2 regions of the Pseudoduganella sp. R-43 genome follow, and region 2 is predicted to be linked to the other one. Evidence: riboswitches for the same ligand, from Rfam matches in the RefSeq annotation. Region 2 holds a riboswitch; the other holds the start of a gene.
What was found. Region 2 has a riboswitch for glycine ahead of gcvT (glycine cleavage system aminomethyltransferase GcvT). Riboswitches for the same ligand answer to the same signal wherever they lie in the genome.
Positions count from the first base shown of each region.

Region 1: another riboswitch for glycine. It lies ahead of ACN9M3_RS10955 (hypothetical protein); the one in region 2 lies ahead of gcvT (glycine cleavage system aminomethyltransferase GcvT).

Region 1 is NZ_CP183988.1:2,402,152-2,405,551, forward strand. It holds gene ACN9M3_RS10945 (tetratricopeptide repeat protein) at 1-437, shown strand, start outside; gene ACN9M3_RS10950 (C39 family peptidase) at 479-1,060, opposite strand; gene ACN9M3_RS10955 (hypothetical protein) at 1,073-1,717, opposite strand; glycine riboswitch at 1,873-1,967, opposite strand; gene ACN9M3_RS10960 (ABC transporter substrate-binding protein) at 2,137-3,360, shown strand; gene ACN9M3_RS10965 (carbohydrate ABC transporter permease) at 3,376-3,400, shown strand, end outside.
Region 2 is NZ_CP183988.1:4,090,503-4,093,902, forward strand. It holds gene ACN9M3_RS18455 (hypothetical protein) at 238-405, shown strand; gene ACN9M3_RS18460 (ATP-dependent Clp protease proteolytic subunit) at 472-1,032, opposite strand; gene ACN9M3_RS18465 (hypothetical protein) at 1,100-1,444, opposite strand; gene ACN9M3_RS18470 (hypothetical protein) at 1,517-1,717, opposite strand; glycine riboswitch at 1,797-1,882, shown strand; glycine riboswitch at 1,888-1,992, shown strand; gene gcvT (glycine cleavage system aminomethyltransferase GcvT) at 2,042-3,160, shown strand; gene gcvH (glycine cleavage system protein GcvH) at 3,206-3,400, shown strand, end outside.

The DNA of each region.
Region 1 (3,400 bases), 1.7 Mb from region 2:
TGGCGCAGTTCTACGCGGGGCTGCTGTATTCCAACGGCGACGGCGTTGCGCAGGACCTGGCGCAGGCCCGCGCATGGTTCAGCAAAGCTGCTGCACAGGACAACAAGGATGCCGCCACCAACCTCGCCGTCATGCTCGACCTGGGCAAGGGCGGCCCGGTCGACCTGGCGCAGGCCGCGGTGGTCTACCAGCAGGCGGCAAAGCTGGGTAGCGCGCAAGCGCAAGTCAGGCTGGCTGGCATGTACTGGATGGGGCAAGGCGTGAAAAAGGACTACATCCAGGCCGCAACCTATTATCGCCAGGCAGCGGAGCAGGGGGAAATTACTGCTATCCGCAAGCTGGTCTACCTGCTCGAGAATGGCGTCGGCACAGCCCGTAACGTCGACGAGTCGAAGAAGTGGGCCGCCAAGCTGGAACAACTGGGCGGCAGCAACTGACATGAAAAGCCCGCCAGGCGTTTGCTGGCGGGCTTTTTAGTTTAAGGGCTGACGTTCATGCGTTGCGTGTGCGTCCAATTGTGGTCATAGGCGCTGACTGCCGATGCAAAGGTGCGGTAGGTCTGTCCTTCGCCTGGCCACGGGTTCATGATGTAGATGTAGTTGGTTCCGTTGTAGGTTTCGTAACCGCGTCCCACCATGATATGCCCCCCGCCATTGGTCCAGCCGTAGCGGATCACGAAGGGGCGGTTGCCATTGATCTCATTCACCACCGAATTCCACGACAGGTAGTTGTTGATCGCCGTGTTTGGCACGCCCCAGTTGTACAGGATGTTCTGCACGCTGCCGGACGTGCCGTACATATTGTTCGGCCGGTTGGCGTAGCTGTTCCAGTTGAAGGTGCTGTTGCCGCAGGCGTAGTTGATGCCGTAAGCCCAGTTCACGATCTGGCATTGGCTGGGTGTGCGGCTGTAGTAGTTCAGGACCGCTTTGCTGGAGCCTGCCCAGCACCACTGGCTGTGTTCCTGCGTCACCAGCGGGACGTTCAAGGTACGCCATTGCGCGAAGGCTGAGGGCAGGGCAAGCACCAGCGCTGCACCGGCCACGATTTTTGCGATTTTCATAGTCGGTCCTCCTTAGCGAAATGCTTCAATGTTGGCTTTGACGGCGGCGCGCAATGGCTCCAGCAATTCCGTGCCGTCGACCAGCTGGTTGCCGTTCTTCTGAAGCAGCAGCGATTCGCGAGCCGAGTGCAGCGGCGCGAACTTGGCGTGGTCCACTTCCAGCAGGTCGGCGCGGGCCTGGTAGATGCGGATGAAGCGCAGGTTGGAACGCGCGCTGTTGCCGTGAACCGCCATCGCAGCATCCACGTCTTTTGCGAGGATGGAGGCGCCATAGGCGACGGTTTCATAACGGCCGTTCACACGCTGGACAGTCGCCAGTCCGATGGGCTTCCCGTGCAGGGAAATGACGAAGCGCCATTCGCCGGTAGGCTTGGCTAGGGATGCCAGGTCGCCGCGCGCCAGCAGGTCTTTCGGGTCGACGGTGTAGACCTCGAAACCGTGGCCGACCGTGGCTTGCTTCAAGTCGCCCACGTCCGTGATATCGAGCGGGAAGTCGACCGGTGCGCTGCCGGGGCGAATCGCCTGCTGGTGCTCGGCGAATTGTACGAGTCCGCGTTTGGCGGCCTGCAATGCCGCGCCGTTGTCTGCTTTTGCCAGGAACGGGGCGGCCAACATCGCTGCGCAGGCAATGCGCAGCCAGAGTCGATGCGTATGCATGTGACTACTCCTCTGAAGGTTGATCAGATGTTCTTGAGGTGCGAGGTGATTGCCCCCTCTGTGCTGGACCTGAGAGTTTCACAGGCGTTGGCGGCCTGCTTGCTCCTTCGGTGCGCCGGCGCTTACCCTTGCCGGCGGCTCTTCAGAGTTGTGAAAACACGCGACCGGTCCTTTGGCCTGAGAGATTCCGGGGGCGGCTTGCTCCTTCGGCGTTGTCCATGGGTGGGACAAACTCTCCCGATCGCGCGACCGGAATGCTCCGGCAGCGAAATCAGGATATCCCAGGGATTTATTCGATTTCAATCGTTTTCCGATACACGTTGCGTTTTCGCCAAGAAGGACTTTCCTGTTATTCTATTGACACTCGCCTGGGAAATTGGTAACGTTTCCAAAAATAAGCGGCACACAGAGGAGACGGGATGTTTAAGCAGTTATTTGCTTGTGCAATGGCGTTCGGCGCCACCTCCGCGCAGGCTGCCGGGCCAAGCGCAGAAGTGATCCATTGGTGGACGTCAGGCGGTGAATCCGCTGCCGTCAAGCAGCTCGCAAGTGCCTATCGTGCCGCCGGCGGCACATGGATCGATACGGCGATTGCCGGTGGCGAGCAGGCTCGCGCGGTGACCCTCAATCGCATGGTTGGCGGCAAGGCGCCTGCTGCAGCGCAGTTCAATATTTCCAAGCAGTTCCTCGATATAGTGGACCAGGACATGCTGGTGCAACTGGATGATGTCGCACGCCAGGAGCGCTGGGAATCCACGCTGCCGGAACCGATCGTCAACACCATCCGCATCGATGGCCATTACTACGCGATGCCGATGAACATCCACATGCAGACCTGGATCTGGTATTCCAGGGCCGCCTTCAAAAAGGCCGGCATCGCAAAAGAACCTGCAACCGTCGACGAACTTTTTGCCGCGCTGGATAGACTCAAGGCCGCGGGCCTGGTGCCGCTGGCGCATGGCGGGCAGGCGTGGCAGGAGCACATTCTGTTCGCATCGCTGCTGGCAAACATGGGAGGGCGCCAGCTCTACCTGCAAGTGATGCGCGATCGCGACCAGCGTGCGATCAATTCCGAACCGGTGCGCAAAGTGCTGCTGGCCTTCAAGCGCCTGCAATCCTATGTCGATCCCGCGTCACCGGGCCGCAACTGGAATGACGCGACCGCAATGCTGGTTAGCGGCAAGGCGGGCATGCAGATCATGGGGGATTGGGCCAAGGGCGAATTCAGCAATGCAAAAATGGCGCCCGGCGTCGATTACGGCTGCATCGCGGGCCTTGGCGCGAATTCGCCGTACCTGATCCAGGGCGACGCTTTCGTCTTTCCTCGTTCGGAGCAGGCGGTAGTGCAGCAGGCACAGAAGCTGATGACCAAAGTGCTGCTGGCGCCTGCGACACAGGTGAGCTTCAACAAACTCAAAGGCTCGGTGCCTCCGCGTGTGGATGCCGATACCAGCCAGCTCGACGCCTGCGCCCGCGCGGGCGCCGCCATCATGCGCGACCGCAATCGACAGGTCGGGGCGCCCGAAATCTACCTGACTCCCGACCAGAACGGTGCAGTCCAGGACGCGCTGACCGCGTACTGGAACACATCGATGACGGTTGACAAGGCGCAGAAGGCGCTTGCTGCGGCGCTGAGGAACTGAGCGGTGCGTCGAGCCATGTCTTATGCGGCGCTGTTGCCGA
Region 2 (3,400 bases):
TCTGGAAGCATGGTCTGGCCTGACTTTGGTGGTTATTCACATTGTCGCAGATTCTTTCCACATGGCAATAGGCAAATCAAAAGAATCTGCAAATATTTTCGGCGATGTGGTCAAACGGTTGGGTTTGCACCACAATGGTGCAAGGTCATGTCCTACACGCCGGTCAGTTGTATTCCGATTCACCTTTACTATTGCAGAAAGCATGATGAAGTTCCGATCCTTCAGAAAGGAACTGTCATGAAATCCAGGCAAAAATCCAGCAAGCAGAGTTCGAGCTCGGGCACACGCCAAAGCGCCGACCAGGGTTCCCGTTCGGGAGCCCAGCCGGCCAGCCAGCAGTCCGATACCGGCCGTCAGAGCAAGACGGACAAGAAGACACCTGCCAGCCGTAGCGGCAATCGCTAGATGACGGGCGCGGCATAGGGGGCCTGGGAGTTCGCTTCCAGGCCCTGTCGTTTCAGATATTGCGCTTCAGATGTTCGTTACGCGCTTGCCCTTGGGCGGCTTGAAGTCGGCCACGTCGTTGACGAGACCGACCTTGGCAGCTTCCTGGGCAGTCAGGTGCAGGTCTGAATAGGCGTGGATATTCCAATGTTCGTCGGTCAGACGGACATGTTTGCGCAAGATCGATTCGGTGCGGGCGTCGTCCGCCTGCAAGCCTTCCACAATGATGCGCAGCGCATCTGGCCGCGCTCCGTGCGGCGCACTTGCATGCGACTTGTGCACCATGAAACGCGCGGTTTCGCTGGCAAAGCGTTCGTCGCCGGACAGGAACAGGATGACGGCAATGGAAGCCACCGCTCCGCCGTTATACGTGACGATCTTGATCGGCAAGTTGCGCAGGTAATTGTGCAGGCACAAGCCGTCGCTCACGTAGCCGCCGTTGGACTGGATCAGGATGTGGGCGGTTTCGATCCCATCCTCTGTCATGTCCGCCACCGCATCGAACATGCGGTGCACCATATCGCTGTTCACGTCGCCGGACAGGGTGAACCAGGCCTCGGTATCGCGTTTTTGCTTTTCTTCGCTCATGGTCGCTCCACTCTGTAAATGGATGTCCGGTCATTCTAGCGCAGACCGCCATCCAGGCGTGCCCTCCTCAGTCATTAGCCAGCACATCCTCCAGGCATCGCGCCACCAGCAGCTTCGCCGAGCAGCGTGACAACTCGGGCTCAACTACCGCCTTGATCCGCTCCCGCAAAGGGCTCGACAGTAGCCCGAAGCGCTGCTCCAGCAACTCCAGCAACATTTGCCGTCGCCCCATCAATTGCCCTTGCTCCAAACCTTGCTCCAAACCTTGCTCCAGTCCTCGCACCCGTCCTTGCGCCTCACCACGCTCGACAGCGTCCCTCACCATGGAATTAACGTACGGCATATTCAACCGCCTTTCCAGCTCACCTAACGCCGCCTCATAGCGAGCTTTCTGCGGCTCAGGCAAGTACATTCTTTCGGCGGCGGATCGAAGTCGAGCAATTTGATTGTTGTAAATTCAATCGACTGACGCGTTCCCCAAGCCTCACAAACGAAGGAATTCGGGCGCCAGCCCTGGCCTTGCGTCACGGCTTACTTTGCCCAATTCCTGGTCGTGAAACTGCGGGTTCACGGCCCAATCGATTGCCGCCTCCAGCCAGGGGCAGAAGATGGCAAGAAATTCCCTGTAATAGCGTTCAACCGCGGCTTTCCAGGGATTGTCATAGTCGTCGTTTGGCGTTTTCATGACCATTGGACCAACGGCCCAGCGGCAAGTTCCCCGGGGCCGCAAGATTGACTTTATTGCCCTCCTGTCATATAGTCGCAAGTCTTGATCGGGAGAGACCAGCTGCCGCTGGCGCCGAAGGGGCATTACCCAGAAACTCTCAGGCAAAAGGACCGAACAAGGGCCCCATGGGCTAAAACTCTGGAGAGCGGTCCGCCATGGCGCAGGGCCCACCGAAGGGGCGTGCGGGATTACCTTCCCGTTATCTCTCAGGTACCAAGGACAGAGGGGTAGGCGTATTCATGTTTACGTTTATTAACCCCTATTCTCTGCCCCGAGGTATCAATGACGCTCAAAGCAACCCCACTCAACAACGCTCATCGTGCCCTCGGCGCCCGCATGGTCGACTTCGGCGGCTGGGACATGCCGGTCAACTACGGCTCCCAGATCGAAGAGCACCATGCCGTGCGCACCGACGTCGGCATGTTCGACGTGGCCCATATGTGCGTGGTTGACATCAAGGGCGCCAACGTGCGTTCCTTCCTGCGCGGCCTGGTCGCCAACAACGTCGACAAGCTGCAGGTATCGGGCAAGGCCCTGTACTCCTGCATGCTGACCCCGGAAGGCACCGTCATCGACGACCTGATCATCTACTTCATCAACGAAGAGTGGTTCCGCCTGGTGGTCAACGCCGGTACCGCGGAAAAAGACATCGCGTGGATGAACAAGCAGAACGAAGCCACCAATGCCGGCCTGACCATCACCCAACGCCGCGACGGCGCCAACGCCATGGCCCTGATCGCCGTGCAAGGCCCGAACGCCCGCGCAAAAGTGTGGGAAGTGATCCCGCAAGCCAAGGAAGCCACCGCTGAAATGAAGCCATTCAACGTGGCGCTGGTGCCAGGCACCGCCTTTGGCGAAGCCATGGTGGCCCGCACCGGCTACACCGGTGAAGATGGCTTCGAAATCGGTGTCGCCGCGGAACAAGCTGAAAACCTGTGGAATGCACTGAACGCGGCAGGCGTCAAGCCGGCCGGCCTGGGCGCGCGCGACACCCTGCGCCTGGAAGCCGGCATGAACCTGTACGGCCAGGACATGGACGAAACCGTGAACCCGCTGGACGCCGGCCTGGCATGGACCATCGACCTGGTCTCCGAGCGCGACTTCATCGGCAAGGCGGCCCTGCAAGCGAAAGGCCAGAACGCCCAGTTCGTCGGCCTGATCCTGCGCGAAAAAGGCGGCGTGCTGCGCGCCCACCAGAAAGTCATCGCCCCCAACGGCGACACTGGCGAAATCACCTCCGGCACCTTCTCCCCTACCATGCAGCAGGCCATCGCGCTGGCGCGCGTGCCGATGGGCGTGAACGTGGGCGACACCGTGCACGTGGAAATCCGCGACAAGAAGCTGGCCGCCACCGTCGTGAAGCTGCCTTTCGTCCGTAACGGTAAAATCCTGGTTGCTTAAGCCAGACCCGCAAAACCAAACAATAACCTTAGCCTTGGAGCCAACATGAGCAACATTCCAGCAGACCTGAAGTACACCGAGTCCCACGAGTGGGTACGCGCTGAAACGGACGGCACCGTGACCGTCGGCATCACCGAATTCGCGCAAGACGCCCTGGGCGACATCGTGTTCGTCGAGCTGCCAAAAGTCGGCGCATCGTTCACCGCCGGCGACGACGCTGCCGTGGTGGAATCGGTGAAA